Regions from separate parts of the Achromobacter sp. ISS7 genome, predicted to be linked through region 3. Evidence: predicted binding sites of a transcription regulator. Region 3 holds the regulator's gene; each other region holds the start of a gene.

The links. Region 3 encodes FNR, which switches genes on or off when oxygen is low (the NO sensors DNR and NnrR bind a similar motif). Its sites were predicted from a motif close to TTGATNNNNATCAA; they were not measured.
Region 1: a site for FNR is predicted at 5,812-5,825, ahead of AC1HFW_RS15195 (DUF3079 domain-containing protein). Genes of this name have one in related genera too.
Region 2: a site for FNR is predicted at 6,626-6,639, ahead of AC1HFW_RS07800 (universal stress protein). Genes of this name have one in related genera too.

The regions. Positions count from the first base shown of each region.
Region 1 covers NZ_JAWRZD010000001.1:3,417,875-3,428,113, reverse strand. Annotated here, with positions in the region: gene AC1HFW_RS15230 (hybrid sensor histidine kinase/response regulator) at 1-360, shown strand, start outside; gene mnmH (tRNA 2-selenouridine(34) synthase MnmH) at 371-1,414, opposite strand; gene acpA (acid phosphatase) at 1,610-3,349, opposite strand; gene AC1HFW_RS15215 (TetR/AcrR family transcriptional regulator) at 3,550-4,170, shown strand; gene AC1HFW_RS15210 (ATP-binding cassette domain-containing protein) at 4,184-4,870, opposite strand; tRNA gene AC1HFW_RS15205 (tRNA-Arg) at 5,075-5,151, shown strand; tRNA gene AC1HFW_RS15200 (tRNA-Arg) at 5,319-5,395, shown strand; gene AC1HFW_RS15195 (DUF3079 domain-containing protein) at 5,512-5,763, opposite strand; tRNA gene AC1HFW_RS15190 (tRNA-Arg) at 5,902-5,978, shown strand; gene AC1HFW_RS15185 (hypothetical protein) at 6,131-6,337, opposite strand; gene AC1HFW_RS15180 (GNAT family N-acetyltransferase) at 6,391-6,849, shown strand; gene AC1HFW_RS15175 (short chain dehydrogenase) at 6,888-7,484, opposite strand; gene AC1HFW_RS15170 (LysR family transcriptional regulator) at 7,610-8,512, shown strand; gene AC1HFW_RS15165 (hypothetical protein) at 8,519-8,746, opposite strand; gene AC1HFW_RS15160 (helix-turn-helix domain-containing protein) at 8,854-9,456, opposite strand; gene AC1HFW_RS15155 (hypothetical protein) at 9,747-10,239, shown strand, end outside.
Region 2 covers NZ_JAWRZD010000001.1:1,677,203-1,687,441, reverse strand. Annotated here, with positions in the region: gene AC1HFW_RS07825 (TonB-dependent receptor) at 1-1,503, shown strand, start outside; gene AC1HFW_RS07820 (DUF748 domain-containing protein) at 1,505-2,605, opposite strand; gene AC1HFW_RS07815 (hypothetical protein) at 2,858-3,055, opposite strand; gene AC1HFW_RS07810 (EAL domain-containing protein) at 3,195-4,100, opposite strand; gene AC1HFW_RS07805 (FUSC family protein) at 4,469-6,580, shown strand; gene AC1HFW_RS07800 (universal stress protein) at 6,699-7,535, shown strand; gene AC1HFW_RS07795 (2-hydroxyacid dehydrogenase) at 7,560-8,501, opposite strand; gene AC1HFW_RS07790 (PepSY-associated TM helix domain-containing protein) at 8,613-9,794, shown strand; gene AC1HFW_RS07785 (DUF3309 family protein) at 9,873-10,025, opposite strand; gene AC1HFW_RS07780 (hypothetical protein) at 10,070-10,234, opposite strand.
Region 3 covers NZ_JAWRZD010000001.1:2,959,906-2,970,144, forward strand. Annotated here, with positions in the region: gene clpB (ATP-dependent chaperone ClpB) at 1-1,465, opposite strand, end outside; gene AC1HFW_RS13280 (gamma-glutamylcyclotransferase family protein) at 1,618-2,049, shown strand; gene fnr (fumarate/nitrate reduction transcriptional regulator Fnr) at 2,173-2,901, shown strand; gene AC1HFW_RS13290 (hypothetical protein) at 2,916-4,118, shown strand; gene AC1HFW_RS13295 (MFS transporter) at 4,349-5,650, shown strand; gene AC1HFW_RS13300 (carboxymuconolactone decarboxylase family protein) at 5,688-6,029, opposite strand; gene AC1HFW_RS13305 (2Fe-2S iron-sulfur cluster-binding protein) at 6,196-6,531, opposite strand; gene AC1HFW_RS13310 (NUDIX domain-containing protein) at 6,611-7,198, opposite strand; gene AC1HFW_RS13315 (zinc-dependent alcohol dehydrogenase family protein) at 7,386-8,405, opposite strand; gene AC1HFW_RS13320 (LysR family transcriptional regulator) at 8,553-9,473, shown strand; gene AC1HFW_RS13325 (Hsp70 family protein) at 9,561-10,239, opposite strand, start outside.

The DNA.
Region 1 (10,239 bases), 460 kb from region 3:
GCGGGGCCGCCGCCTTCGGCCCCGGAAGCCGCGGCCGCATCCGCCACCGCATCCATCGCCGTCGCCTGCGCCGCGGGGGCGCCGCCGCTCGTCGGCAAGTACCGCGAGGTCTTCCTGCAGACCATGAACGAGGACCTGGCGCGGCTGGAGCGGGCGCTGGCCGCCGCCAATGTGCGTGACCTGAAGGCGGTGCTGCACCGGATGCGGGGCGGGTTCGGCGCGGTCCAGGCGATGGCGCTGTACCAGCAGGCCGAGGCGGCGGAAGCGCGGCTGGGCGCCGGCAAACGGCTGAGCGACCCGGCGCGCGGGCAGGTGGCGGCGCTGGCCGATGCGCTGCGCGCAATGCTGGCGGCGTTGTGAGCGCGCGAGTTCAGCCCAGCGCGTGCAGCAGCGCGCGCGCCTGCGCCACGACGTCGTCGTCGTTGGGGCGGAACACCACCGGCAGCGCCTGCGGCAGGCGCGTGAAGTGCGCCTGGCTGCTGCGGGCATAGGCCGGGTCGTAGTGGCGGTCGATGAGTTCACGCGCCAGTTCGGTGCGGCGGCCTTCGTCGACCAGGCGCAGCCAGCCGCCGACGGTGTCGCGGCTGTGCAGCCCGACCAGGCGCTGCAACTGCGACTTGAAGCCGGCCGGATCATCGAATAGCTGCGCGTAGTCCTGCTGCAAGAACCGCGCGCGGTCTTCGCGGCTGGCGCTGACGGCCACGCAGGCGCCCTGGTGCAGGGCGGCCAGCAGCGTGTCGGGCAGCGCCACCGCGCCGATCTTGCGGCTCTCGGCCTCGACGAACACGGGCCGGTCCGCATCCAGCGCGCGCAGCCGCGCCGCCAACTGCGTGTCGAAGCCCTTCTGCGTCGGTTGCGGCACGCCCGGCCGGGCGCCCAGCAGCGAGCCGCGATGCGCCGCCAGCGCCTCCAGGTCCAGCGTCTGCGCGCCGGCCTGCGCCAGGGCGTGCAGCAGCCGCGTCTTGCCGCTGCCGGTGGGGCCGGTCAGCACCACGAAGCGCAGCCCCGTGGGCAACGTTTCCAGCGATTGGAGGATGGCACGGCGGTAGGTCTTGTAGCCGCCGTCGAGCTGGCGCGCGCGCCAGCCGATCATGTTGAACATCACCGTCATGGAGCCCGAGCGCTTGCCGCCGCGCCAGCAATACACCAGGGGACGCCAGCTTTGCGGGCGATCGGCGAAGGTGGTGTCCAGATGGTTGGCGATGTTGCGCGCGGCCAGCGCGGCGCCCAGGCGCGTGGCCTCGAACGGCGATTGGCGGTACAGCGTGCCGACCCGGGCCCGTTCCTCATTGCTGAACACCGGCGCGTTCAGGGCGCCGGGGAGGTGGTCATCGGCATACTCGAGCGGCGTGCGCACGTCGATGATGTCGTCGAAGTCATCGAGCCGGTCCAAACCGGCCAGCAGGTGTTTCAAGGCGGGGCCATCCAGGAGGGAATGGCGAATTTTCGCACGGCGGCGGGCCGGGCTCGCGCCGGGGGGCGGAACGCGGGGGGCGTTTCTGGGACCGTGGGAAAGACCGAGCGCCGGGCGGGCATCGCTGCCCGCCCGGCGCTCGCGGGACGCTGTCGCCGTCAATGGAAGGCGATCAGGCGTCCAGGCGGCCGTCGATCAGGCGCTGAAGGTCAGCGCGTTGGTCAGGTCGCCCATCGGCTTCTGGCCGCGCGCGGTCATGGCGTCGTCGCGCGCCTTCAGGCCGTCGAGCGTCGGCAGGTCGAACAGGCGGGCGGCCAGGCGCAGGATCGAGCCGGTGTCGTAGATGGTGTGGTCGACGGTGCCCTTCTTGGCGAAGGGCGAGACCACCAGCGCCGGAATGCGCGTGCCGGGGCCCCAGCGGTCGCCCTTGGGCGGCGCCACGTGGTCCCACCAGCCGCCGTTCTCGTCGACGGTGATCACGACCACCATGTTGTCCCACTGCGAGCTCTTGCGCAGGCTGTCGACGATGTGGGCGATGTGGCGGTCGCCGGAATCGACGTCGGCGTAGCCCGCGTGCATGTTCAGGTTGCCTTGCGGCTTGTAGAACGTCAGCGGGGGCAGCTTGCCGGCTTCGGCGTCGGCCAGGAACTTGTTGGTCGACGACAGATCGCCGAGGCCGCCGTCACGCAGGTGCGCGGTGCGCGCGGCGGTGCCGGGACCGGTGCTCTGGAAGTAGTTGAAGGGCTGGTGGTGCGCCTGGAAGTTGGGCGACGACGGGAAGCCGGTGCTGGCGGTCGAATCGATCGCCGCCTGCCAGCCGCCCGCGTACCAGGCCCAGTCCAGGCCCTTGGCCGTCATCAGGTCGCCGATGTTGCTGTGCGTTTGCGGCAGCATGAACACCGAAGTCGGATCGGCCTGGGTCGGGTTGGCGGCATCGCGCGAGAACGCGGGCCAGTACGGAGGGCCCATGGTGTTCACGCCATAGCCGTCCGGCGTCAGGGCGCTGGCGCCGAACTGCGGCGCGCCGGTGAGCGCGCTGGCCGGCGAGGTCGGCTTGGGTTGCAGGTTGGGGTCGGTCGGATCGGCGCTTTGCAGCTGGGCGATCTGGCCGCGCACGTTGATCGAGGCGTTGGCCAGGTCCGGGTAGAACGGCGGACGGCCGGCGACCAGGTATTGGTGGTTCAGGAACGAACCGCCGAACGCGCCCTGGAAGAAGTTGTCGCACAGCACGAATTCCTGGGCCAGCTTCCACAGGCGCAGGTTGTAGGCGGAGTCGCTGTAGCGGCCCATGACCAGCGCGCCGGAGTCGGCCCAGGCGACGAAGCGGTCGTTCTTGCCGCCGTTGATCTGCATCTGGTTCTGGTAGAACACGTGCCACAGGTCGCGCGTGACCACGCCTTGCGGCAGCGGCTCGCCTTGCGGGCCGCGCAGGTCGAACGGCGCGTTGGGCAGGTTGTTCATGTAGGGCGCGTTCTCGGCGACCTGGTAGGTGACGTGGTTGGCCTGTTGCGAGGTCGGCACCATGCCGCCCCACACCGGCGGCAGCACCGACAGCGTCGTGCCGTCGCGGTCCTTCTGCGTGTAGTCGGCGGCGGTCAGCGCGGACAGCGGCTTTTCCACGCCGGGGAAGTTCGAGAACAGGTTGTTGAAGCTGCGGTTTTCCGCGAAGATCACGACCAGCGTCTTGACGTTCTTGCGCAGCTGCGTCGTGAGGTCCGGCGCGGGCGCGGCCGGGGTGTTGTTGTTGTCGTCGTCATCGCCGTCGCCGGAACAGCCGGACAGCGCGCCCATGGCGGCGGCGCTCGCGCCGAGCGCGGCGATACCGGTCAGGAAGCCCCGGCGGGTGGCGCGAACGGGAGTGCCCGCATCAGCGTGATCGGCGGCCGTCGACGTCGCGGCAGCCTGCGCGTTCGCGCTCTTTTCTTTTTCAGACATGGTTGTAGACCTTGCGGAGAGGGCGGCGCCCTGTCATTGCGCCACGAGGGTTGCCGGATGACAGCCGGCATTCACGGCGAGTAGCCTAGGTTTGCGACGTTGTATCAATGTGACCATCGGCTGTCGGCAAGCTGTACGCCAGGGAGACTGCCGCGAAATTCCCTTAGACTTGTGCCATGGCTGAAATCCGAGTGAAAGCAATGACCGACCATTCCGCAGGCGAATCCGCGCGCCAGGCGTCGCCTCGCACCAAGCCGCCCGAGGTCCGCCTGGATGAATTGATGGGCGCGGCGCAGGCGCTGTTCCTGGAAAAAGGGGTCGACGCCACCACCATCAGCGAGATCACGGAAGCGGCGGGCGTGGCCAAGGGCACGTTCTATGTCTACTTCCCGTCCAAGCACGAAATGCTGCAGGCGCTGGCCGAGCGCTACGTGCGCGAGTTCGTCGCGCAACTGGAAGGCGCGATCGCGGCCTGCGAGCCAGATGACTGGATCGGCAAGCTGCGCGCCTGGGTGCAGGCCAACGTCGCGACCTATCTGCGCACCTATCGGGTGCACGACATCGTTTTCACGCATCAGCATCACCACGCGCGCGAGGGGCATACCGGCAACGACGTGGTCAGGCAGCTGCACGGCATCCTGCAGGCGGGGGCCGAGGCCGGCGCCTGGCGCGTGGACAATCCGCGCATGATGTCGCTGCTGATCTATGCCGGCGTGCATTGCGCCACCGACGACGCGATCCTGTCGAAGCTGCCGGATTCCACCGACTTCGCGCGCGGCGTTGCCGACGCCTATCTGCGCATGCTCGGCGTGGCCGTGTAGACGCCGCGGTTTGTCAGGACGGCAGCCACGCCGCATCGATATCGCCGGCCCGGGCCAGGGCCCGCAGCTGCGCCGGCGATCCCGTGGCGACAAGACGCCCGTCGCGCATCAGCAGCAGCCTGTCGGCCACCCGCAGCGCGGTGGCGGCATCGGCCATGGCGATGACGGCGCGCAAGCCGTGTTCGGCGGCAATGCGCCGCAGCATCAGCGCGATGTCGGCCTGGTGGCATGGCGCGAGCGCGCGCTCGGGCTGATCCATGAGCAGCACGTCGGGCTGGCGGATCAGGGCGTGCGCGATCAGCAGGCGCTGGCGCGCCTCGGCATCCAGTTGTTCCACCAGCCTGTCGGCGGCCTGCGCCAGCCCGACCTGCCGCAGGCAGGCGCGGACCGCCTGGATTTCGCGCGTGCCCACCGCCCAGCGGTCGCCTTGCTTGTGCGCCAGCAGCAGGGCCTCGAAGGCGCGCAACGACGGCACCGCGGCGGCATGCCGCTCCACCATGATGACGCGGACGGGGGCTTCGTCCTGCGCCAAGTCGCGCGCGATGCGGGACAGCAGGCGTGTCTTGCCGGAGGCGGCGGCCCCCAATACCACCGTGAGCGCGTTGGCGGGCAAGGGGCCGGGATGCAGCGGCCCCGCCGTTAGCGACGGCACGATACGTTCGCCGGTGGCGGCCGGCATCGAGGCAAAGGGAGCGATCATGGTGGCGAGGGGAGCAAGGGGCGCACGGGCGGCGCGGGGTTAAAGAAATATAGATAATGACTGACCGCCAGTCAATGAGAATGAGAGTGGTTGCCGATGGCGGGCCGCCGTGGGCCGCCGTGGGTCGTCACGCTTGAGCCATGCATGGCAAGCGACTTGCACGCTTTGCGAAACAACGCTATGATGCAAGGCTTGCTTTTTAACGCGCCCGTAGCTCAGCTGGATAGAGTACCTGGCTACGAACCAGGGGGTCGTAGGTTCGAATCCTGCCGGGCGCGCCATCGAATTCCTTTGCTTGTTTTGTCATCACCGTTGCCGTAACCCGGCGCGGGAAATGGCAAAGAAAAAAAGGCATGCGATGGAATACTCAGGTCGAGCGCTTGAGTGAAAAAGACAAGAGCAGTGCAGTGGTGAAATTATTCTGATATAATCTTGCCTCTTTACCGGAGCGCCCGTAGCTCAGCTGGATAGAGTACCTGGCTACGAACCAGGGGGTCGTAGGTTCGAATCCTGCCGGGCGCGCCAACTCATTTGGATGGATATCACCACCGGATGAGTAAATCGGTAAAAAAAAACGCGTGAAAAAACGCGGCGAAAATGAAAAGGCCTTTGATCCTGGATCGAAGGCCTTTTTGCTTTTATCAGTGCGTGGCAGTGGCGCTCGCATCAGCGCTGGCCGGGGCGGCGGTTCCGGCCTTGGTATCGGCGGCGACGTCGTCATCTTCCAGTCCCCAGTTGCCCACGGTGTACCAGTCGTCGCCCAGCAGTTCGGCCGGGTGCATGGTGCGATCCGAGCCGTTGCCACAGGCCAGCTCATCGGTGGAACAGTAGCGGTCGCAGCCCCAGCAGATGCGTTCCGGGTGCTTGGGATGCAAGGGAAATTTCTTGGCCATGCTTCAGTCTCCTTGAATCCAGCGTAACGCTGCCCGGGAGCCTGGGGATTGATCTGGCGCAAGCCGCGCCGGGTGGCAACAGTCCACCACCGATTTGCGGACCGTCACGAATCCATGTTATAAACACGCCTCTTTAGCGCGCCCGTAGCTCAGCTGGATAGAGTACCTGGCTACGAACCAGGGGGTCGTAGGTTCGAATCCTGCCGGGCGCGCCACCTCATTCGATACGCGTCGATTCGTCGGCGTGGTGCTTGAAAAAAAGCAGAAAAAAAGCCTGGCCTTGCGCCGGGCTTTTTTGTTTTCAGCGTGCCGGAGATCTCGTCCGCATTCAAGATTCTCCGCATTGAGCCGCGCCAGGCGCGACGGCTTATTTCTGGATGTCCTGCCGCTGGCGCTGATAGCTGTCGTACGACGTGGACGCCGAGCCCATGCAGCGCTGGCGTTCCTGCGCGTCGGCGATCCTGTTGCATTCATTGCGTTGCCAGGCCTGGCCGGAATCGTAGGCCTGGCGCGACGAGCAGGCGGAGGTGAGCGTGGCGGCGGCCACGCACGCGAGCATCAGGGTGTAGCGCATGCGGTTCTCCCGAGAATGCGCTGAGTGTACATTCGCTTATTTGCACGGACACCATGAGCCGCATCGAGATCAGACTTGCCTGCCTGGACGACGCCACGCGCGTCGCGCCGCTGTTCGACGCCTACCGCCAGTTCTACGCGCAGCCGGCCGATCCGGCGGCCGCGCTGGCCTTCGTGCAGGCGCGGCTGGCGCGCCATGAATCGGTGATCCTGCTGGCCGAGGACGCCGAGGGCGCCGCGTTGGGTTTCTGCCAGTTGTATCCGTCGTTCTGCTCGGTGATCGCCGCGCCCATCTACGTACTGTATGACCTGTTCGTGGCGCCGGGGGCGCGCAAGAGCGGCGCCGGCCGCGCCTTGCTGCGGCAGGCCGAGGCGCATGCCCGCGCCGGCGGCTACGCCCGCATGGACCTGACCACCGCCCGGACCAACCTGCCGGCGCAGGCCTTGTATGAGTCGCTGGGCTGGGAACAGGATCAGGTGTTCCTCACCTACAACCGCCACCTGGCGGCGTAGGCGGGTCCTGGCCGGCGTTGCCGGCCCGGGCGCGGGTTTTACCAGACGCGGTACACGCGGCCGGTCTGCGCGCCCTCGACGCTGCGGCTGTAGGCCAGCGCCACGCGTTGGGCGGGCGCGGCCTCGAAGCCCAGGAAGTAGGGGCCGTAGCCTTCCCACGATTCCTGCAGCACGGTCGGGCTGACCGAGTTGATGCGCGCGCCTTGCAGTTCCACCGCCGCGCCGCGCACGAAGCCATCGATGGCCGAGTTGACGGCCGACGCGTTGGCGCCGAAGCGGATCGGCTCGTCGCTGACGATGCCGCTGGTCAGCGTGATCGAGCCGCCCTGGTTCAGGTAGTGCTGGCCGATCAGCGCCAGGTCGACCTGGCCCAGCAGCTTGTCGTGCAGGCCGATCTTGAACTGTTCAGCCGTCATTTCCGCCAGCGGGCCGAAGTGCAGCGTGCCGGCGGTGGAGACGATGGCGTCGACCTTGCCGATGCGTTCGAACAGGCCGCGGATGCTGTCGCTGCGGGTGATGTCGACCTGGTATTGGCCCTGGGTCTTGCCGACGGCGATGATCTCGTGGCGCTGGCCCAGTTCGTGGGCGACGGCGCGGCCGATGGTGCCGCTGGCGCCGATAAGTGCGATTTTCATGGGGACTCCTGGATTTGATGGGGCGCGCGGCATGGACGCCAGCGCATGAAAGCATTCTGCGATTTCCATTCCTGTGGAAAAATCCGGGAATGGTTGGAACACTTCATACCCAGGGTGCGTAATTCATGGACCGTCTGCTCAGCATGGAAGTCTTCGTGGCGGTGGTCGAGCTGGGCAGCCTGACGGCGGCGGCCACGCGCCATGAGATGTCCGCCGCCATGGCGGCCAAGCACATCAAGGGCCTGGAGGCGCGGCTGGGGCTGCGGCTGATGAACCGCACCACGCGGCGCCAGAGCCTGACCGAGGCGGGCCAGGCGTACTACGCGCGCTGCAAGGAGATCCTGGCCGACATCCGCGACGCGGAGCAGGGCGCCGAGGCGTTGCGCGTGGCGCCGCGCGGCAACCTGCGCATCACGTCGACGGTCTCGTTCGGTTCGTTCGCGCTGGCGCCGGCGATCGCCGACTACCTGGATCGCTATCCGGACGTCAGCGTCGAACTGGCCTTGAGCGATGCGGTCGAGGACCTGGTGGCCTCGCGCTACGACCTGGCGGTGCGCATCGGCGAGCCGCGCGATTCCGGCCTGGTGGCGCGCGCCATCGGCCGCTACCAGATGATCATTTGCGCCGCGCCGGCCTACCTGGCGCGCCATGGCACGCCCGAGACGCCGGCCGACCTGGCGCGGCACCAGTGCCTGGACTTCTCGTACTGGAGCCGCCGCACGGGCTGGCGGCTTGCGGACGGCGAGGGCGCGCAGGCCGACTATCCGCCGACCAGCCGCTTCGTTTCGAACAACGGCCAGGCGCTCAGGCAGGCGGCGCTGGCCGGCTTCGGCATCGTGCTGCAGCCCGAGCTGCTGCTGGCCGAAGACGTGCGCGCCGGCAAGCTGACGCCGATCCTGCAGCCGTACTGGCCGGACGCGCGGCCGGTCTCGCTGCTGTATCCGAAGGACAGGCAGGCGTTGCCCAAGCTCACGACGTTCGTCGAGTTCGTCGTGGCGCGGTTCACGGGGAAGGGCGGGCGGCGCTGAGCGGCTTCAGCCGCGTCGTCGGTCCACCGCCGTCAGGCACAGGCCGGTCTTGAGCAGTTGGTAGACCTGGCCGCCGAGCCAGGCGACCTTTTCGCCCGAGCTGGTGCGGCAGACGCAATGCGCCTTGGGGTCGAAGCGGGATGTGCCGAGCGCGGAGTAGGCGTCGGGGTCCGACACGAAGCGTTCGATGCGATACAACGTGCCGTCGGGGGCCGTGGCCAGTACATCGGTCAATCGTCTTGCGGTTCCGAGCATTTCAGGTACCTCCCCATGCGCGGCCATTCTTACGCGGCGCCAAAGTTGCTCGAACATCTCCATCGTTCAGGCTCAGGCGGCCCGCATCAATGGAAATGCCCTCCTAACGATGAATCATCGAGTTGGTCAGGCGTGACACCCAGCGCTGCCGAGATGCGGTCCAGGATGATCTGGCGCGGTCGCGGACGCGGCCTTTCCAATTCGATATAGATGGAGTGATCCACCCCCAGGCGGGCAGCCATGTCAGCGGTGCTGATGTTCAGGTGCTCGCGCCAGGCGCGTATCAGGCTCCAATCGTTGCCGGTTTTTAGTCTTGCTACAGCTGATGGTACGACGTTTTTTTGCGCCGCGTGTGATTCTTGCGCGGCAGCGGGACGGCAGGCATCGCGCACCGTGTTGCGGGCCTTGGCGTTCTTGCGTGCCTCGGCCATGGGGGGCGCGGCGCCGGGTTCTGCGGTGAAGATGACCCCGCCATTGACCTGACGGTACAGATTATCGCCGATCCAGGCCAGGGCCTCGCCATTGTCGAGCATGCATTCGCAATCCAGGTGGTAGTTGCTGGGAATGCTCTCGAGTTTGGCAATGGTTTCCGTGGTCGTGGCGTGCCGCACCACGCGGTGGAGGACACCGTCGGGTGAACGCACGAACACGTCGGGAAGTCTCCAGGAAAACGGAATGATGATCTCCATGGCTGCAATGGTTCGCTACCACTGTATCCCTCTGCGTGCGCGATGGAATTTGGGGTTTCCCCTGCATCGCGGACGTTTGTCCATGGTAGTCCTGATTCACTCAAAACATCTTCACAAATCTTCACGCGGCAGCCGGCTTTGGCGCGCTGGCGCGCCCGCAAAATGGCGGATTCGATGCCAGGGTTGCCGTGATGTTTTCCGTTGGAGCGGGCGCCTTTCGGACTGCGCCAACCGTGCCGCGCGGCCGCGTGCTGGCGGGGTGGGCCGCGGGCCTTTCGTGCGCCTTTCATGTGCTGGCCGCCTGCCTGTTGTGGTGGGCCGCGAGCGAGCGCGAAGCGCCGCCGACAACGGCATCGATCCGCCAGGACGATTTCTTCGTGACGCTGTTGCCACCCGTGCCCGCGCCGCGGCCGTCCACGTCATCGGCGACGTCCGCCGTGGCGCCGCCGATCGCGCCGCCTTCGCCCGCATCCGCCGAGTCCGCCAAGGCGTCTTCGCCCGTGTTGCCGAAGTCGTCCGCGCCGCCCCCTTCCGAGCCTGCGAAGCCCTCCGCGCCGCTTCAGGCGCCGCCCGCCAAGACACCTGCGGCCAATGCGCCCGCGGCCAATGCGCCGGCGGTGGCGCGTCCGCCGCCCGCGGCCGCCGGCGCCGCATCGCCCGCCGCGCCGCCACGCGATTTCCGCTGGCGTGACGAGGATGCCGCGGCGCAAGGCCTGCCGCGCGCGCGGGGCGAGGCGAGGGTGGACCTGGCGCCCAAGACGCGGGCCGAACCGTCGGCGCTGG
Region 2 (10,239 bases), 1.3 Mb from region 3:
CGGCTCGACATCAGCGGCAACCACAGCGATTCGGGCATCAGCCTGGGCGACTCGCGCGACCTGGCGGTGACCGCCGCGCTGCGCCTGGACGTGTCGCCCGAGCTGAACTTCACGCTGACCCAGGCCTATGCCTGGCAGGAGCCGACGCGCTATTTCGGCACGCCGCTGATCGACGGCAAGATCGACTATGACCTGCGGCGCCAGAACTACAACGTGGCCGACAGCAAGATCATCTACCGCGACAGCCGCACCGACCTGAAGATGGAATGGTCGCCGAACCCGGCCACGCTGGTGCGCAGCCGCGTGTACTACATCGGCAGCGACCGCGACTACCGCGACGCCGAGAACTACACCTGGCAACCCGCCAACGGCCTGATCCAGCGCAGCGCCTACACCGACATCCGCCACGACCAGCAACAGGTCGGCAACGTCACCGATGCCTCCTTCGACGGCCACCTGTTCGGCCTGGCCAACAAGGTCGCGGTGGGCTTCGAACTGAACCACGCCACCTTCAAGCACACCAACAATTCGCCGTATTCCGGCACCTCGCTGGTGGACCCTTACGACGTCGATCACGGCCGCTTCATCAACGTCGCCGGCACCACGCCTCGCTATCGCAACAGCGCAGACCAATACGCGCTGTTCGCCGAGAACCGCCTGATGCTGACCAGCCGCTGGTCGGTGCTGGCCGGCCTGCGCTACGACCACATCGACCTGAAGCGGCGCGACCTGGTGGCCGACCAGACCGCGTTCGACACCACCTTCAACAATGTCGGCTGGCGCGTCGGCACCGTCTACGACCTGCTGCCCACGCTGTCCGTCTATGGACAGTACGCCGAGGCCGCCGACCCGATCGGCAGCCTGTTGCTGCTGTCGCCGGCCAACAAGGACTTCAAGCTGTCCAAGGGCCGGCAGGTCGAGGTCGGCGTGAAGCAGACCTTCTGGGACGACAAGGGCCAATGGACGCTGGCGGCGTATCACATCCGCAAGGACAACCTGGTGACGCGCGATCCCAACGATCCGACCCTGCGCATCCAGGTCGGCGAGCAATCGTCGCGCGGCCTGGAGGCCACGCTGGGCGTGGAACTGACGCCGGCCTGGCGCGTGGACCTGAACGCCGCCGTGCTGCGGGCGCGCTACGACGACTTCAGCGAATCGGCCAATGGCGTGGCGGTATCGCGCGCCGGCAACGTCCCCACCGATGTGCCGGAACGCGTGGCCAACGCCTGGGTCAGCTGGAAGTTCGCGCCGCAATGGACCGCCAGCGCCGGGGTGCGGTACGTCGGCCGCCGCTTCGCGGATGCCGCCAACCGGCTGGAAATGGCGGGCTACACCACCACCAACCTGGCCCTGCAATGGGAGCCGCGGCGCGACCTGACGCTGGCATTGCGGGCGTTCAACGTGTTCGACCGCCAGTACGCCGAGACCGCCTACTACAACCAGACGCAGTGGCTGCTGGGCGAAGGGCGGCGGGTCGAACTGAGCGCGAACTACCGCTTCTGACTCACTGGGTGAACAGGTCGGAGATCGCGTCGCCCAGGTCCTTCACCGCGCCGGCCACGCCGCCGGCCGCGCCCTCGGCCCCCACGCCGATGGCGCGGCCGAAGCCGCGCGCGATCTGGGCCGCGAAGCCGCGCGAGGCCGAGAACTTCGGATTGTCGAGGCTGCCGGCCAGCTTGAATTCCATGCGCAGCGTGCCCTTGCGGTCTTCCAGCGCGGCCAGCACCGCCTTGCGCGGCAGCGAAAACAGCGAGCCGTCGCCGCTGAACTTCAGGTCGTGCAGCGCCACCACGCCCGACGCGTTCAGCTGCCGCTTGGCGATGGTGGTGCGCATGTCCAGGTCCATCGCGCCGCCGGCCAGCGATCCGGCGCCGTTCTCCGCGAGATACGGCGCGGCATAGCGGATATCCATGTTGCGCACCGCGACCGTCATGTCGGCGTCGCTGCCGCCCACTTCCAGCGAGCCGCGCGCCTGAACCGTGGCCGCGCCGCTGCGGTTGTCCCGCACCGAGCCCTTGAATTCCATCTGGCTTTGCTGGCCATCGGCCGGCAGCACCAGCGGATGCAGGCGCGCCGTCACGTTCTCGAACGGAATGCGGTGCGGCGGCTTGGCGATGGCCGAGTCGATGAAGTCCAGCCGGCCGCCGTCCAGGATAATGTCGTCGGCCCGGACCGGCCCTTTGTCGCGGGCCCGGTCGCCGTCGCTATCGGCCTCGCGCAAGGCCGCCTGCAGGGCCGGTGAAATCTGCATGTCGCCGTCGCTGGTGCGCAGCACGGCGAAGTCGAATCCCTCGATGGTGATCTTGCGAAACACCAGCTGGCGCCGCAGCAGCGAGCCCCAATCCGGTTCGGCCACCACGCGCTGCGCGCTGGCGGGCGCCACGCCTTCGGCGCCCGTGATCCTCACGTCCGTCAGCACCACCGCGTCGAACCCCAGCCGCACGTCCGCCACCTGGGCCCGCGGCCCCAACAGGCCGGCGATGTGACGCTCGATGACGCGCATGCCGATCCAGGCCGCGGCCCCCAGCAGCAACACCGCGAGCACCACGGTGATCAGGAGCTTCTGGGCGAACGAAAGGCGCGGCGTGACAGTGGCGGTGGCCATGAATGGTCCTGTTGGCGAGGCGCGGGACGCGGCCGCGTCCCGGCGGGTCTTCGGGCGGCCCTGCCTGGCACCTTAGCGACCCGCGCGCCATGGCGCAAGGCATGTGGCGGCACCGGTGCGTGGCAACCAGGCCCGCACCCCGCATGCGACGACGCCCGCGCCGGGTTTCCCCACGCGGGCGTCGTCGCCACTCACCCTGTGCCTGCCGGCGCGGCGGCCGGATCGCGGGCTTGCTACGGGCCCGTCAACGCATCAGCGCTGCGTCTGCGACCGCTGGCCGGACTGACCCGGCTGCTGCGCCGGATTGCGGTCCTTGTCCATCTGCTGGCCGCCCTGGCCGGGCTGTTGCTGGCCCGGTTGGTTGCGGTCCTTCGGATTTTCCTGCGATTGCTGCTTTTGCGGCTGCTGTTGCTGGCCGGGTTGCTGGCCGGGCTGATTCGGGTTTGCCATGACAAATCTCCTAATAGGCGGAACCATTCCGCCAGGGATTCCCTAGCAACTGCCGTGCCCGCCCGGGCGTGGGACGCGCGCCGCCCCGGCGCATGATGCGGCACCGGTAATTTCAGGACCCGGGAAGTAAAAAGCGCGGCTATTGCGTGGTGACGTGCGCCGGCAGGCCAGTTTCGGCGTCTTGCGGATCGAACGCGTCGAGCCAGGCGGAGGCATAGCTGGCGGGCGCCGCCAGCGGTTCGCCGCGGTCGCGCTGGACGCGCAGCCGCATCATCAGGTCATCCAGCGGCATCGGCCGGCCCAGCGCGTAGCCCTGGCCATAGCGGCAGCCCGCGGCCCGCAACGCCGGCACGTCGGCCACGTTCTCGACCCCTTCGGCCACCACCCGCCACCCCATCCGGGTGGCCAGCTCGGCGGCCGTGCGCAGCACCTCGAAGGCGACCGCGCTGCGGCGCATGCGCGTCACGAAGTACTGGTCGATCTTGACCTCGGACAAGGGAATCGCCGACAACAGTTTCAACGAGGCATGGCCAGTGCCGAAATCGTCCAGGCTGACCTCGCAGCCGGCCTGTTCCAGGCGTTCCAGCGTGGCGCGCAAGGCTTCCAGTTCCTTGATGGGCTGGTCTTCGGTGAGTTCGACGCGCAGCAGCGACGCCGGCAGTTCGGCCACGTGGATGCGTTCGAGCAGGAACTCGACCGCGCGTTCGTCGGACAGGGTGGAGGCCGGCGCGTTGATGGCGATGGGAATCGCCATGCCGGTGCGCCGCATGTTCTGCAGCATGTCGATGACGCGCTGCGCCACCCGCTCGAACAGGATCCTGTCCAGCCCGAGCCGGTTGACGGTGGGAATGAATTCAGCGGGCATGACCACGCCCAGCTGCGGATGCTGCCAGCGCGCCAGCGCTTCGGCCGACACGATGCGGCCGGTCAACAGGTCGACCTGCGGTTGCAGCAGCACCCGCAGTCCTTCTTTGCCGGTAATCATGGCGGCGACTTCGTCGTCGCTCACCACCGAGCTTGTGGAAGCCTCGTGAGTTGGCGTCATGTTCGCTCCTTAAGCACCCCGGAGTACGGCCTGCGCTGTCCGGGCGCAGAGCGGGGCACATTGGACATGAGTATTCACAGTCGGCCTGCAGGAATATCTTGCTACCTTGCTTCTTACTGCCTTGTGTACTACCCAGCGTATTCGATCGCCAATGTTTTTTTATGCGATTTTGCGCATTTACTCCAGAGTATTTTGCACCGCTGCGGCGCCAAAGTCACACATGTGTAACCAGTGGTATTCAGGCCATTCAGATTCATGAAAACCGCAATATTTGGACGCTCCGATGAATCACTGCTCTTTGTCCTTGTCGACATGGTAGCGTTGCGACTTTTCCGCCGTTGCGGCCTCTTTTTTTGCCCCGTTTTCGCGTGACTACCCTGCTCTCCCGCTGGCGCGTTTCCCTGCGCCACGTCCTCTGGCTGGACGCCCTGCAAGCCGCCGCCATCAGCGCCGCGCCCGTCATCCTGGCCGTGCTGGCGCACGAGCCGCGCCTGGGCTGGACCGCCATCGCCGCCTTCTGGGCCTGCTTCGGCGACCCGGGCGGCCCGCTGCGCCAACGCGCCGCCTCGATGCTGGCTTTGGGCCTGATCGGCGCATTGTTCTGCTTCCTGGCCAGCGCCAGCGCGCACACCCTGTGGCTGCTGCTGCCGCTCACGTTCGTCTGCTGCACCTTCGGCGGCCTGCTGCGCGTGCTGGGTCCGGCGGCGGCGATTGTCGGCACGCTGCTGTCGGCGGGCTTCGTGGTGGCCGCGGAGCTGCCGGCGCCGACGCTGGCGGCCAGCCTCTCGTACACCCTGTTCTTCGTGGCCGGCGCGCTCTGGGCCATCCTGATGACGGCGCTGGTCTGGCGCCGCCGTCCCTGGAAGGACGCGACCCACGCGGTGGCGCATTGCTATCGCGGCCTGGCCGATTTCGCCGACGCGCTGGCGCGCATGTATTCGGGCCTGGCGCCCGCCGCCGGGCCGCAGGCCTGGAGCGCCGTCACCCGTCCCCAGCGCAGCGGCGTGCGCGCGGCGCTCGAGGCGGCCCGCGTGCGCATCCGCGAGGTGCAGGACGCGCGGCCGTCGCGCCGGGCCCGCGCGCAGCAATTGTTCTATTTGCTCGATAGCGCCGAAGACAGCTTCATCGCCCTGGTGGCCGCGGCCGACCTGCTGGAATCGAACGCCCCGCGCTGGCTCGGCCGCGCCGCCGGCGCCAACCTGTCACACGCCTTTCATCGCTACGCCAGCGTCGCCAACGCCATCGCCAGCACCTCGGACGTCAGCGATCCCAGGCAGGCCGACTGCCTGCGCGAACGGCTGGCGCATTTCGGCGCCGGCCTGCATGAATTGCGCGGCGCCGCCATGGCCTACGCGCCCGACCTGGCGACCATGGTGCCGGTGCTGGACCGCCTGCAGCAGACCGCCCAGGCGATCATGCAGGCGCTGTTCGACCAGGATGGCGCGCCCGCCGCGCCGGCCCTGGCCGCGCGGGCCGATTCGCCCGTGCGGCAGGCCTGGCGCAGCCTGCGGCAGAACCTGCGGTTCGAATCGGATGCGTTTCGCCACGCCCTGCGCGTGGGCATCGGCGCCACCATCGCGGTGGCGCTGTCCAAGACCTTCGCGGTCAACCACGGCTACTGGATGTCTTTGACGCTGGTGTTCATCCTGCAGCCCTATTTCGCCACGACCTGGCAGCGCACCCTCGAACGCGTGATCGGCAGCGTCGCCGGCGCCATCGGCGCCTCGCTGCTGGGCCTGCTGCTGAGCACGCCGCTGTCGGTGGCGCTGGCGGTGCTGCCGATCGCGCTGGGCACGTTCGCGGCCCGCACCATCCATTACGCGCTGTTCACCTTTTTCCTGACGTCGCAGTTCGTGCTGGTCAGCCACATCCAGCAGCCCGACATCTACGAGCCGATGCTGGCGGCGCTACGCGCCTTCAACAGCGTGCTGGGCGGCGTGCTGGCCCTGCTGGTGGGCTTCCTGGTGTGGCCGGAAAAGGAGCCGCGCCAATTGGCCGGCGCCTTGAGCCGCGCGCTGGAACGCCATGCCGACTACGCGCGGGCCCTGACGGTCGACAAGAGCGGCGCGGCCCCCGCGGCCGACATCGTCGGCCTGCGCCGCCAGGCCTGCCTGGCCGCCGACAACGCCGAAGCGGCGCTGCAACGGCTGCAGCAGAATCCCGTGCACCGCGACCGCAAGGTGGACACCGCGGTCAACCTGCTGAACGCGATGCGCCGCGTCACCGCCGCCGGCACCGTGCTGGAGATCCAGCCGGCGCTGGCGCCCGACAGCGAGGCCGCGCCGGCCCTGCGCGATTACGGACTGGCGCTGGCGCACGCCCTGCACCCGCAGGAACCGGCCCCCGTGGTCGAGCTGCGCCAGTTGGCGGTGCCGGCCGCCGTCAACACGGCCGCGCCGGCACTGGCCGGACCGCTCGACCGCATCGCCCAGCAGGCGCGGCAGGTGCGGCAATTGCGCGACCGGGTGCAGCAGGCCTGACCGGCCCCCGGCCCCTTGCGGCAACCCCGCCAAACTGCGGGACGCTTGACGCGCGTCAAGGGCGGAATGCCCGGAACGCGCAACGATGGAGGCCTACCGCGCTCAAAAGGAGGCCGCCATGTATCGCCGCATTTCCGTCCACCTGGACCACGGATTCGATTGCCCCCGCCGCACCCGCGTGGCGCTGGCCCTGGCCCGACGCCACCAGGCCGAACTGGTCGGCATCTACGCCAGCTCGGCCCCGCCGCAGTACTACTACGGCGAGTCCGTGATGATGTCGAAGACGCTCAACGTGATGCGCGACCTGCAGGCGCAGAACCGCGGCGCGGTGCAGAACGCCTTCCTGGAAACCGCGGCCGCGGCCGACGTGCCGGCCGCGGTGCGCGCCGGCGCCAGCTCACCCAGCGCCAGCATGGCGCGGCTGGGCCGCACCAGCGACCTGCTGGTGGTCAGCCAGCAGAACCGCGAGGACGTCGAGGCCGTGCACGAGAACGAATTCGTCGAACAGACCCTGCTGAGCGCCGGCCGTCCGGTGCTGGTGGTGCCGTCCAGCGGCGATTTCCCGGTGGTCGGCGAACGCGTGCTGTACTGCTGGGACGGCAGCCGGGAAGCCGCCCGCGCGCTGGCGGATGCCGCGCCGCTGCTGCGCCTGGCCTCGCACCTGGTGGTGCTGACCATGGACGAAGGCGCCGCCACCCGCGACGACGAACCCGTGCCGTTCGAGGACCTGGCCACCTACTGCATCGCCCAGGGCATGCCGGCGCCGGACCACGTGCGCCGCGACATCAAGGGCGTCGGCGTCGGCAGCACCATCCTGAACGCGGCGGCCGACTACAGCGCCGACCTGATCGTGATGGGCGCCTATGGCCACAGCAAGTTCCGCGAATGGGCGATGGGCGGCGCCACCGCGTCGATCCTGAGAAGCATGACCGTGCCGATCATGTTCTCGCATTGACCTGCGCCTGACGCCGGCGGCGCCTCAGCCCTGCGGCACCGGCGTCAGCACCGGCTTGCCGGCGAAATGCGCGGTGGCGTTCTCCAGGAACAACGCCACCGTCGCCGACACCGCTTCCGGCGAGCGCCCCGCGCTGTGCGGGGTCAGCACCACGTTGTCCAGCTTCAGCAGCGCCGGCGGCACCACCGGTTCGCCTTCGACCACGTCCAGCCCGGCGCCAGCGATGCGGCGCTCCGCCAACGCGGCGATCAGCGCCTCGGTATCGACCACGCTGCCACGCGCGATGTTCACCAGATAGCCTTGCGGCCCGAGCGCGTCGAGCACGGCCGCGTTCACCAGGTGCCGCGTGTCGGCGCCGCCCGGCGTGGCCACCACCAGGAAGTCGCTGGCCTCGGCCAGCGCCAGCGGGCTGTCGTAATAGGCGTAGCCGCTCTCGGGGCGCGGCCGCCGGTTGTAGTAGCCGACCGTCATGCCGAAGCCGTTGGCGCCGCGCCTGGCGATCTCCAGGCCGATGGTGCCCAGGCCCACGATGCCCAGCCGCTTGCCCGATACCTGCGGCCCCATGAAGCCATTCCAGTGCCCCTGGCGCACCCAGGCGTCGGCCTGCGGCAGGTGGCGGGCGGCGCCCAGCAGCAGCGCCATGGCGTGATCGGCGACCGAGGTGGCGTTGGCGCCGGGGCCATGCGTGACCCGCAGGCCGCGCGCGCGGGCGGCGGCCACGTCGATGTTCTCGAAGCCGACGCCCAGCGAACAGATCAGTTCGAGCTTGGGCAGCGCCGCCATCTCTTCGGCGTAAAAGCCGGTGGCGCCCCGCGTCAACACCACGCGGATCTCGTCGGCGTGGTCGCGAATGGCCTGGGCGCGCCGCTCGGGCGTGGTGGCAAGAATGCAGCGAAAGCCGCGGTCTTCGATGACCGGCAGGAAATCGTGCGCGCTTTCAATCAATATCAACAGGGGGATCTTCATGTCGCTACGGGTCGGAGGCGGTGAAACTGGAATGGCGCCAAAAAAGCGCCGGCAGATATTACGCCTCGGTACAATTGCGCGCCACCCGCCGTCGCCGTCATTGAACGCAACATGAAAGCCAAGCTCCGCAAGTCCCTGCGCTCCGCCGTGTCATTCCTGCACCGCTGGACGGGGATGATCCTGGGAAGCGTGCTGGTTTTGGCGGGCCTGAGCGGCAGCCTGCTGGCTTTCGACCACGAGCTTGACGGCTGGCTGAACAGCGCCATGCTGCGCAATACCGCGGGCGTCTGCGCCGCGCCGCTGCCGCCGTCGGCCGCCGCCCGCGCGGTCGAGCAGGCCTGGCCCGGCGCCACGGTCGCCGCCATCACCCTGCCCCAGGCGCCGGCCGACAGCTACCGGGTGCAATTCAAGCACGCGTCGACCGCCGACAACGAAGCCGGCGTGGACGCCTGCTCCGGCCTGTTGCTGGCCAGCCGCGACCGCGACGCGGTCTCGCTGGACCGCGCCCACCTGATGCCGCTGCTGTTGCGTTGGCACATGACCCTGCTGCAAGGCAAGACCGGCCGCGAAGTGCTGGGCTGGCTCGCGGTGGCCTGGGTGGCGCTGCTGCTGGCCGGCATCTACCTGGCCTGGCCGCGGCCGGGCCACTGGCGCCGTTCGGTCACGGTGACGCGCGGCGTCGGCGCTTTCCGCACCAGCTACGAACTGCACCGCGCTGCGGGACTGGTCGCGGCGCTGTTCCTGCTGGTGGTGGCCGGCAGCGGCTTCTTCATGGGGCTGCCGCAGCTGGGCCGGCAACTGGTCGCCAGCGTCGTGCCCCTGCCGGCCGACGCACGAGGTGCGACGCAGGCGCCGCTGGCCGCGGGTGAACCCGAGATCGGTTGGGATGGCGCCGCCGCCCGCGCGCGCGCGCTGGCGCCGACGGATGCGACGCTGGTGATGCTGCGCCGCGACCCGGCGCACGGCGTCTACCAGGCGCGGGGGCGCCGCGCCGACGACTGGCAGCCGGTCGGCACCTTGCGCATGTTCCTCGCGATGCGCGGCGGCGATCTGCTGTCGCGCGCCGATCCGATATCGGGCACCAGCGCCCAGCGTTTCCTGGCGGTGATGTTCCCGCTGCATTCCGGCAGCCTCTATGGCCTGCCGACCCGCATCCTGACCGCCGTCCTCGGCCTGCTGCCGCTGCTGTTCTTCGTCACCGGACTGGTCATCTGGATCAGCCGCCGCCGGCTGCAGCACCGCGGCCGGCAGGCCGCGCAGGCGCGCGCCCGCGCGGCGCGGCAACAGGCCTGAACCCCCGCCGGGCGGCGGTCGGGCCAGGCCCCGTGTGCGCGCCGGGCCGCCTTCGCGCCGGCCCGGCGCGGCCTCGCGCTATATGCGCCCTGTCAGCAGCAGCACGATCAGCACGATGAGCACGATGCCCAGCAGGCCGCTGGGGTAGTAGCCCCACCCCCGGCTATGCGGCCAGGCGGGCACCGCGCCGATCAGCAGCAGGATCAGGATGATCAACAGAATGGTAGACATGATGGCTCCGATTGTTCTTGGTTGATGCGCGGGCGAGCGCGCAATCAGTGGATCGTCCGGCGGGTTTTCTCCGGCTGGGGCGGATCGAGCGGCGGCAGATCCACTTCGGGTTCATCGGTGTCGGGATCCACCGGCAAATCTCCCGGCGGCGACCCGGGCGGGATCGGCTCCGGCTTGGGCGGAACGTGCATTTGCTGAAAGTAAGGCATGGCGT
Region 3 (10,239 bases):
GCAACTCGGCCATCTCGGCGCGCACGCTGTCGATTTCTTCCTTGATGGCCTGGGTGCCCTGCACCGCGGCCTTCTCGGCCTTCCAGATTTCCTCGAAGTCGTTGTACTCGCGTTGCAGCTTCTCGAGCTCGTCCTCGATCACGCCCAGGCGGCGCTTGGAGGCGTCGTCGGTTTCCTTCTTGACGGCCTCGCGCTCGATCTTGAGCTGGATGATGCGGCGGTCGAGCTTGTCCATCACTTCCGGCTTGGAATCGATTTCCATGCGGATGCGGGCGCCGGCCTCGTCGATCAGGTCGATGGCCTTGTCGGGCAGGAAGCGGTCGGTGATGTAGCGGTGCGAGAGTTCGGCCGCGGCCACGATGGCCGGGTCGGTGATCTCGACGCCGTGGTGGATCTCGTAGCGTTCCTGCAGGCCGCGCAGGATGGCGATGGTGGACTCGACATCGGGTTCGTCGACCAGCACCTTCTGGAAGCGGCGTTCGAGCGCGGCGTCCTTCTCGATGTACTTGCGGTATTCGTCCAGCGTGGTGGCGCCGATGCAATGCAGCTCGCCGCGCGCCAGCGCCGGCTTGAGCATGTTGCCCGCGTCCATCGCGCCCTCGGCCTTGCCGGCGCCGACCATGGTGTGCAGCTCGTCGATGAAGACGATGTTGCTGCCGTCGTCCTGCGACAGTTCCTTGAGCACCGCCTTCAGGCGCTCTTCGAATTCGCCACGGAACTTGGCGCCGGCCAGCAGCGCGGCCAGGTCGAGCGACAGCACGCGCTTGCCGCGCAGGGTCTCGGGCACTTCGTCGTTGACGATGCGCTGCGCCAGGCCTTCGACGATGGCGGTCTTGCCCACGCCGGGTTCGCCGATCAGGACCGGGTTGTTCTTGGTGCGGCGCTGCAGGATCTGGATGGTGCGGCGGATTTCGTCGTCGCGGCCGATCACCGGATCGAGCTTGCCCTGGCGGGCGCGCTCGGTCAGGTCCATGGTGTACTTGGACAAGGCCTCGCGGTTGGATTCGCCTTCGGCGCCGGATACGTTTTCACCGCCGCGCACGGCGTCGATGGCGGCCTCGAGGGCCTTTTTCTGCAGGCCCGCTTCGCGCAGGATGCGGCCGGCCTCGCCCTTGTCGTCGGCCAGGGCCAGCAGGAACAGCTCGCTCGCGATGTAGGTGTCGCCGCGGCGCGCGGCTTCCTTGTCGGTGCGGGTCAGCACGCCTTGCAGGTCGCGGCCGACCTGGACGTTGTCGTCGCCCTGCACCTGGGGCAGCGCCTTGAGCGCGGCGTCCAGGGCCGGCTGCAGCCGGTTGACGGCCACGCCGGCGCGCGCCAGCAGGCTGCCGGCGCCGCTATCGGCGTCGGACAGCAGCGCCGACAGCACGTGGACGGGCTCGATGTAGGGATGATCGTTGCGGGCGGCCAGACTCTGAGCGTCGGCCAGGGCTTGCTGGAACTTGGTAGTCAGTTTGTCGAATCGCATAATGGTCGTTGTGGCTTGTTGGTGAGCCTGACCGATACGCGCCGGCGGGCTCGATGACCTGAATATGCGGCCGGATGCGAGTATTTCAATACCTCGCCGGCCTCATGGCTTTATGTCCGTGGACACATCCGCGTGCAGCAACAATCTGAACTATGAGCATATACGTTTTTGTCTACGGCACGCTACGCGCGGGCGAAATCAACGACCTGGCGCAGGCCGCCGCCCGCCGCGGCCTGCCGCCGGCCCGCCACGTGGGCGCGGCCACCGTGCCCGGCATGCTGGTGGATTTCGGCGACTGGCCCGGGTTGCTCCCGGTGGCCGACGGCCGGCGGGTGCGGGGCGACATCTACGAGGTCGACCCGGCCCTGGTCGCCCTGATGGATGAGATCGAGGAGTACGCGCCCGGGCGGCCCGGCTGCTTCGTGCGCCGGCCGGTGCTGGCGCGGCCGCTGGCGCCCGGCGCCGCCCCGGTGGCCTGCGAGTATTACCCCATCGACCCGGCCTGGCGCGGGACGGCGGCGGACATCGACGGCGACGACTGGGTCGCCTACCGCCAGGCCCGTCCGGCCCGGATGCCGCCGTAGGAATGCGCTGCAAAACGCCCCGTAAGACACCCGTAGTAACAACGGACTACAATGGAGACCTGTCTTCACGCTTTAAGCCCCTCCAGGCTACCCGCCGGGTCCGGGCACTATAAAGGTCATCGTATGCAAAAACGGGTTCCCGTTGCCCCTGATGCCGCCCACTGTTCCACGTGTATGTTGGGCCACGTGTGTGTCCCGGTCGGGATGGCAGCCGCCGAAGTAGAAAAGCTGGACGAACTGGTGAAAGAGCGCGTGCGCCTCGAAAAGGGCAAGACGCTGTATTCGCTGGATCACCCCCTGGACGCCGTCTACGGCGTGCGCTTCGGCAGCCTGAAAACGCAGCTCGAAGACGCCACCGGCCAGATCCAGATCACCGGCTTCCACCTGCCCGGCGAGATCGTCGGCATGGACGGCATGCTCGACGGCAAGCACGTCTCGGCCGCCGTCGCCCTGGAAGACTCCGAAGTCTGCGTGATCCGCCTGAACGAAGTCGACCGCGTGGCCACCCACCTGCCCTCGCTGCAGCAGCAGTTCCGCCGCCTGATGAGCCGCGAGATCACGCGCTCGCACCAGATGCTGGCGTCGCTGGGCTCGATGCGTTCCGAACAGCGCCTGGCCGCGTTCCTGCTCAACCTGTCGCAACGCTATGCGTCGCTCGGCTACTCGTCGACCGAATTCGTGCTGCGCATGAGCCGCGAGGAAATCGGCAACTATCTCGGCCTGACGCTGGAAACGGTCAGCCGGCTGTTCTCGCGCTTCGCGCGCGATGGCCTGATCCGCATCAACCAGCGCGAAGTCCGCATCCTGGACCAACCCGCGCTCAAGCAACTGCTGGGCCACGAGGGCTGCTGACGCCCGCCCGCGCCATGCGCCGCACAGCCGTACCCGGCGCCGCGCAGCCCCATCCGGCGCCGCGCCTGCCGCGCTCGCGCGGCGCCTTGGGCGCGGCGGCGCTGGCCCTGGCGGCCCTGCTGCCCCTGGCGGCGCGCGCGCAGACGCCGCTGCCCGATCCCTACGATTACGACGAGCCCGCGCCCGCCCCCAAGCGCGTGGTGATTCCGCGCTGGCAGACGCTCGAACTGGGCAAGCCCGGCCACCGCTACAAGGTACCGGTCTATGCTAACCGGAACCTGGCGCGCGGCGACCTGAGCGATATCAAGCAAATCGTGATCGTGTTCCATGGGGTCAAGCGCAACGCCGACGCCTATTACGAAACCGTCGCCACGGTGCTGGCGGCCAACCCGGCGCGCGCCAACGACACCCTGATCCTGGCGCCGCGCTTCGTCGGCGTGATCGACTCGGGCTACGCCGGCATGGCGGCCTGGCGCAAGTCCAGCTGGGAAGACGGCGAGGACAGCGTGCAGGCCAATGGCCGGCCGGCGCCGGTCAGCTCGTTCCAGGTGATCGACGACCTGCTGCGCAGCCTGGACGACCGCAAGCGCCTGCCGACCCTGGCCGGCATCGTGCTGGCCGGCCACTCCGGCGGCGCCCAGCTGGTGCAGCGCTATGCCGTGCTGAACCAGATCGACGGCCCGCTGCGCCGCGACGGCATCGCCGTGCGCTACGTGGTGGCCAATCCCTCGTCCTACCTGTATCTGACCAAGGAACGCCCGCGTCCCGACGGCAAGGGCTACGCGCCCTACGAGCGCGGCATCTGCCCCACCTACAACCAGTACAAGTACGGCACCGACAAGCTGCCCCCGTTCGCGCAGGAAACCGACGACACGCGCCTGTTCATCCGCTACGCGGCGCGCGACGTGACCTACCTGCTGGGCGGCGCCGACAACAATCCCGAGCATCGCCTGCTGGACAAGACCTGCGGCGCCGAGGCCCAGGGCGCCACCCGGCTGGCACGCGGCACCGCCTACCTGCAATACGAGCGCATCGTCGCCGCGCGCGGCAACCGGCCGGTGACGCTGCACCGCGCCGGCTTCGAAGTGACCGGCGTCGGCCACGAGAACAAGGGCATGTTCAGCTCGGTCTGCGGCGCGCGCGCGCTGCTGGGCGAGAACGCCCTGGCGCCGGCCGGCGCGGCCGCCTGCACGGTGATCGAGCCGCCGCGCAAGTAGGGCGCGCGCCCCACTCAACGCAACCGCCAGACCCGCCAGGAAAGCCGCGCGGCCCCGTGCACGGCGCAATGCGCCGCGAGCCGCATTCCGCGCCAGGGGCCGCAAGCCGCGTGCCCGACTCGCGATCATTGTTGACACCAAGCTGAACAAATATCCCGGACGCGCGCGGGGGTGCATTTTCGCGCCGGCAGGCGCAAGATAGGCGGGTACCGTCTCCGTGGAAGACAGATATGAGCCAAGCGTATCTCGACATGCCCGACGCCAAACGCCGCATCAAGGCGATCTTCGTCGGCTCCATGGGCAACCTGGTCGAATGGTATGACTTCTACGCCTATACCGCCTTCGCCCTGTACTTCGCCCCCGCCTTCTTCCCCTCGCACGACCCGGTCGTGCAGCAGCTGAACGCCGCCACGCTGTTCGCCGCCGGCTTCATCGTGCGGCCGCTGGGCGGCTGGCTGTTCGGCCACCTGGCCGACCGCCACGGGCGACGATTGTCGCTGATGGTCTCGGTCGGCATGATGTGCGTCGGCTCGCTGATCATCGCGGTCACGCCCACCTACGCGTCCATCGGGCTGGCGGCGCCGGCGCTCCTGGCGCTGGCGCGGGTCATCGAGGGCCTGAGCCTGGGCGGCGAATACGGCGCCAGCGCCACCTACCTCACCGAGATCGCCGACCCGGACCACCGCGGCTTCTATTCCAGCTTCCAGTACGTCACGCTGATCGGCGGCCAGCTCTGCGCCATCCTGGTGCTGCTGTTGCTGCAGAACGTGTTCCTGACGCACGAGCAATTGGTGGAATGGGGCTGGCGCATTCCGTTCGTGATCGGCGCCATGCTGGCCATCATCACCGCCGTCATGCGGCGCGACATGCCCGAGACCGATTCCTACAAGCAGGCCAGCCAGAGCAAGCCCAAGACCAGCTCGTTGCGCGGCCTGCTGCGCTATCCGCGCGAGGTCGCGATCGTGGTCGGCCTGACGGCCGGCGGCACGGCGGCGTTCTACACCTTCACCACCTACATGCAGACCTTCGTGCGGCAGACCGCCGGGTTCTCCGACATCGTCACCACCTACGTGATCGCCGCGTCGCTGATCTTCGCGCTGATCCTGCAGCCGCTGTACGGCGCGCTATCCGACAAGATCGGGCGCAAGCCGCTGCTGGTGTTCTTCGGCATCGCCGGCGCGCTGCTCACCGTGCCGCTGCTGATGACGCTGTCGCACACGCGCTCGCCGTTCATCGCCTTCCTGCTGATCTGCGCGGCCTGGATCTTCACCGCCGGCTACACCTCGATCAACGCGGTGGTGAAGGCCGAGCTGTTCCCCACCAACATCCGCGCCACCGGCGTGGCGGTGCCCTACGCCATCACCGTGTCGATCTTCGGCGGCACGGCGCCGGCCATCGCGCTGTGGTTCAAGCAGCAGGGCCACGAAGAGTGGTTCTACTACTACCTGGCGGGCGTGATCTTCATTTCGCTGCTGGTGTACGCGACCATGCGCGACACCAAGCATCAGTCGGCCATGCACCGGCACGATTGACGGCGCCTGCGCGGCGCATGGCCGGCGCGCCCTGGCGTCAGCCCGGCTGATGCGCGCTGACCGCGTCCAGCACGCGGGCCGAGTACACCATCGCCGCGCCCGCGTTCAAGGCCACCGCCACGCCCAGCGCCTCGCCGATTTCCTCGCGGCTGGCGCCGTGCTTGAGCGCCTGCGCCGAATGCACGGTGATGCAGCCGTCGCAGCGGGTCGTCACCGCCACCGCCAACGCGATCAGTTCGCGCGTCTTGGCATCCAGGTGCGCGGTCTTGGCGCCGGCGGCCGACAGCGCCTGGTAGCCCTTGAGCGTGTCGGGCGTCAGCGCGCCCAGCTCGCCGATGCGGCCCATCAGTTCCTTTTGGTAGTTCACCCAATCCAGCATGTCCTGCTCCTGAAAAAACGGCGAGGCGGGATGCCTGACGCCATGGAGGCAGTATGCGCTGCGGGACAGCAATTATTTAGCTGGAAAATCGCGGTTATATGCTGATTCGTCTCAACGGAGATCCGGCGCTTGCCGCATGGGACGGCCGGCAAACCGGCGGCCTGGCCTAGCGGCGCGCGCCCGTCAGCGGCCGGGGCGGCGCCGGCGGCGCGGGTTCGAGGGGCGCGGCCTGCAGCGACTGGATTTCCAGCGGCGAACGGGCCTGGGCCACGCAGGGCAGGATCCAGCCCTCTTCCTTTTCATCGCGCGACAGGCCCGGCCATTCGATGCGGTAGGCGATCTCGCCTTCCAGCATCAGGCACATGCAGGCGCGACAGGTGCCGTTGCGGCAGGAACTGGGCAGCTTGATGCCGGCGGCCTGCGCGGCCGCCAGCACGGTCGAATCGGCATTCGCCTCGAAGCGCAGGCCGGACGGTTGCACCAGGACGGGAAAGGCGGGCATGGTCGGCGGAATCATTCGTCTTGTGGGGACGCCGGCGCGGGCCGGCCTTCAGGGCGGGCCCTGGGAGGCCGGCGCCCGCTCAGGCGGGATGGTCCTGCCAGTCCAGCTGCCAGGCGCCGGACAGCACGTTCTGCAGCCACAGCGTGCAGGTCAGGGTCTTGGCGTCGGTGACTTCGCCCTTGGCGCAGGCCGCGAACAGTTCCTCTGGATGGGCACTGAAGACGTCGAGGAATTCATCCTGGTCCAGCTGTTGCGGACCGGCGCGCAAACCGCGCGCGAAGTAGATGTGGATGATCTCGGTGGAATAGGCGATGGCCAGGTGCAGCGCGCCGGCGCGGGCCCACTGGGTGGCGGTATAGCCGGTTTCCTCGAGCAGCTCGCGCTTGCCGCAGGCCAGCGGGTCTTCGCCCGGATCGAGTTTGCCGGCGGGAAATTCGGTCATGACGCGGCCGATCGGATAGCGGTACTGGCGCTCGAGCAGCACGCGGCCGTCGTCCAGCAACGGGATCACCACCACCGCGCCGGGGTGCACCACGTACTCGCGCGTCGAGGTGTGGCCGTTGGGCAGGCGGACGGTGTCGTTGCGGACCTTGAGGAAGCGGCCGTCGTAGGCGGGCTCGCTGGAGACGCGTTCTTCGAACAGATGGGAATCGGGCTTGTCGGTCATGGCGCGGCGTGGGAAGGGGCAGGCGCCGGCGCGCAAAGGCGGCCGACGCGAAGAGCTTGCAGCTTACCATCGCGCCCGTCATGGCTGCGTCACGGCCGCGGCGCGCAAGCGCTGGCGGCGGGCCGCGCGCGCGGCGGCTGACCCGCGCCAATTCCGCGCCAATTCCGCGCTGGCGGCCGCGCGGTGTTCAGCCGTCGACGCGGATCACGATCTTGCCGAAGTGGCGGCCCGAGGCCAGGTGCTCGAAGGCGGCCGGCGCCTCGTCGAAGCCGTAGACGCGGTCGATCACCGGCGCGATGCGCGCCCGATCGACCAGCCGCGTCACGTCCTCCAGCATCTTGCGGCTGCCCACGAAGATGCCTTCCAGGCGCTTGTTGCCGGCGATCAGCGCCAGCGGCGACACCGGCACCGAGGCGAAGCCGCTGACGCCGCCAATGATGCCGACCGCGCCGCCATGGCGCACCGCCGCGATCGAGCGTTGCAGCGTGCCTTCGCCGCCCACTTCCAGAACCACGTGGGCGCCTTCGCCGCCGGTCGCGCGCAGCACTTCGTCCTGCCATTCGGAGTGGTCGCGGTAATTGATCAGGTCGTCGGCGCCGAGCTCGCGGGCCCGCGCCACCTTGTCGTGGCTGGACGAGGTGATGATGGCGCGCAGGCCCGCGGCCTTGGCCAGTTGCAGGCCCCAGATCGAGACCCCGCCGGTGCCCAGCAGCAGCGCGGTCTGGCCGGCGCGGGCGCGGCCGGCGACGAACAGCGCGTTCCAGGCGGTGACGGCGGCGCACGGCAAGGTCGCGGCCTGTTCGTCCGACAGCGAGTCGGGAATCGCCACCAGCGAATGCTCCGAGAAGACGACCTCGCTGGCCAGCACGCCGTCGCTGGCGGCGCCGGGCGCCCGCGCGGTGTTGGCGGGCGTGGGCTCGCCGTCGATCCAGTCCGGCAGGAAGGCGCCCATGACCCGGTCGCCCGCCTTGAAGCGCGTGACGCCGGCGCCCACCGCCAGCACCTCGCCGGCGGCGTCGGAGGCCGGCACCACGGGGCTGCCCGCCACCTTCAGGTAATCGCCACGGGCGACCATCAGGTCGCGGAAGTTGAGCGAGACGGCCTTGATGCGCACGCGCACCTCGAAGGGGCCGGGTTCGCGCGCCGTCTGCGCCACGCGCTGGAGCGAGCCGATGCCTTGGCCGGGAGTGATCTGGTATGCCTGCATGATGATGTCCTCTGGGTGATTTGCGGAGCGCCGCCCAACACAGGGCGGCGCGGTATGGGTACGATATAGGGGAATAAGACTACCCAGTGGCGGCATTTATTCACTTGAATGTCGCCTGATTGGAACCAATATCCGCAGGAAAGCCCCATGGCCACTCCCTACTCCCACGACCGCCTGGGCGGCATCGAGGTCTTCGTGCAGGCCGCCGAGGCCGGCAGTTTCGCGCTGGCGGCCGACCGCCTGAACCTGACGCGCTCGGCGGTCGGCAAATCGATCGCCCGGCTCGAGGCGCGGCTGGGCGCGCGCCTGTTCCACCGCACCACGCGCCAGCAAAGCCTGACGGACGCCGGCCAGGCCTACTACGACCGCTGCGTGCGGGCCCTGACCGAGCTGTACGACGCCGAAGCGGAACTGGACAGCGGCCGGCGTTCGCCGCAGGGCCGCTTGCGGGTCAGCGCGCCGCTGGTGTTCGGCCGCCATTGCGTGGCGCCGGTGCTGCGCGACCTGGCCGCGCAGCACCCGCAGCTGCAGATCGATATTTCCTTCAACGACCGCGTGGTGGACCTGATCGAGGAAGGCTACGACCTGGGCATCCGCATCGGCCCGCTGCCCGACAGTTCCAGCCTGGCGGCGCGCCGGCTGGGCCTGCAGACCATGGGCATCGGCGCCTCGCCGGCCTACATCGCCGCGCACGGACGCCCCGTCACGCTGGACGAGATGCGCCAGCACGCCGGCGTGGTCTATGCCCACGGCGGCGTCGAGAAAGGCTGGTCGGTGATGGGGCAGGACGGCCAGGTGATCCAGCTGCACCTGCCGCCGCGGCTGCGGCTGGACGACCTGCAGGCCATCGCCGACGCCGCCATCGCGGGCGCCGGGCTGGCGTGGCTGCCTTGCTGGATGCTGACGCACTACGTGCGCACCGGCGAACTGGATGTGCTGATGCACGGCGACCGGATGGCGGCGCAGGACGTGCATGCGGTCTGGCCGCAGGCGCGCTACCTGCCGTCCAAGACGCGCGCCGCGATCGACGCGCTGGCGGCGCGGGTGCCGGCGATGCTGGCGAAATAGCGGCTGCGCGGGCCGCGCAACGCGAATCAACGTAGCGCGGCGCGATGCCGGCACGCTCCGTGGCGGGCCAGTATCGCAGGGGACGTGTCAGTCGAACTTGCGGCGGGCGTCCAGCGCCAGGCCGGCGCCGATGCTGCCGAACAGGTCGCCCTCGACACTGCGTGCCTGCGGCACCAGCGCCGAGACGCAGTCGCGCAGGCGCGGCACGCGGCTCGAACCGCCGGTGAAGAACACCGTATCGACGTCCACGGGCGCGACGCCCGCGTCGCGCAGCAGGGTGCCCACGGTCTGCTCGATCTTCTCGATCAGCCGCGCCACGCTGGTGTCGAACGACGGCCGCGTCACCTCCACGCCCAGCTCGGGCGCGATGCGCGACAGGTCGATGCGCGCGGCGGGGCCTTCCGACAGCGCGATCTTGGCCTCTTCCACCTGCACCGCCACCCAGTGGCCGGCGCGCTGCTTGACCAGGTTCAGCAGCAGGTCGATCTTGTCGCGGTCGCCGGCCTCGGCGCGGATATAGGCGAAATGCTCGGCGGCCTTGCGGGTGTAGGCCTGGTTGATGGTGTGCCAGCAGGCCAGGTTGCCGTACTGCGTGGACGGCACGTCCTTGCCGCTGCGCAGCTGGCTGCCCAGGCCCAGCAGCGGCATGACGTGCGCCAGGCTGAGCTGCTTGTCGAAGTCCACGCCGCCGATGTGCACGCCGCCATAGGCCAGGATGTCCTCGCGGCGGTCCGGCTTGGCGGCGCGGCCCGGCCCCAGGCGGATC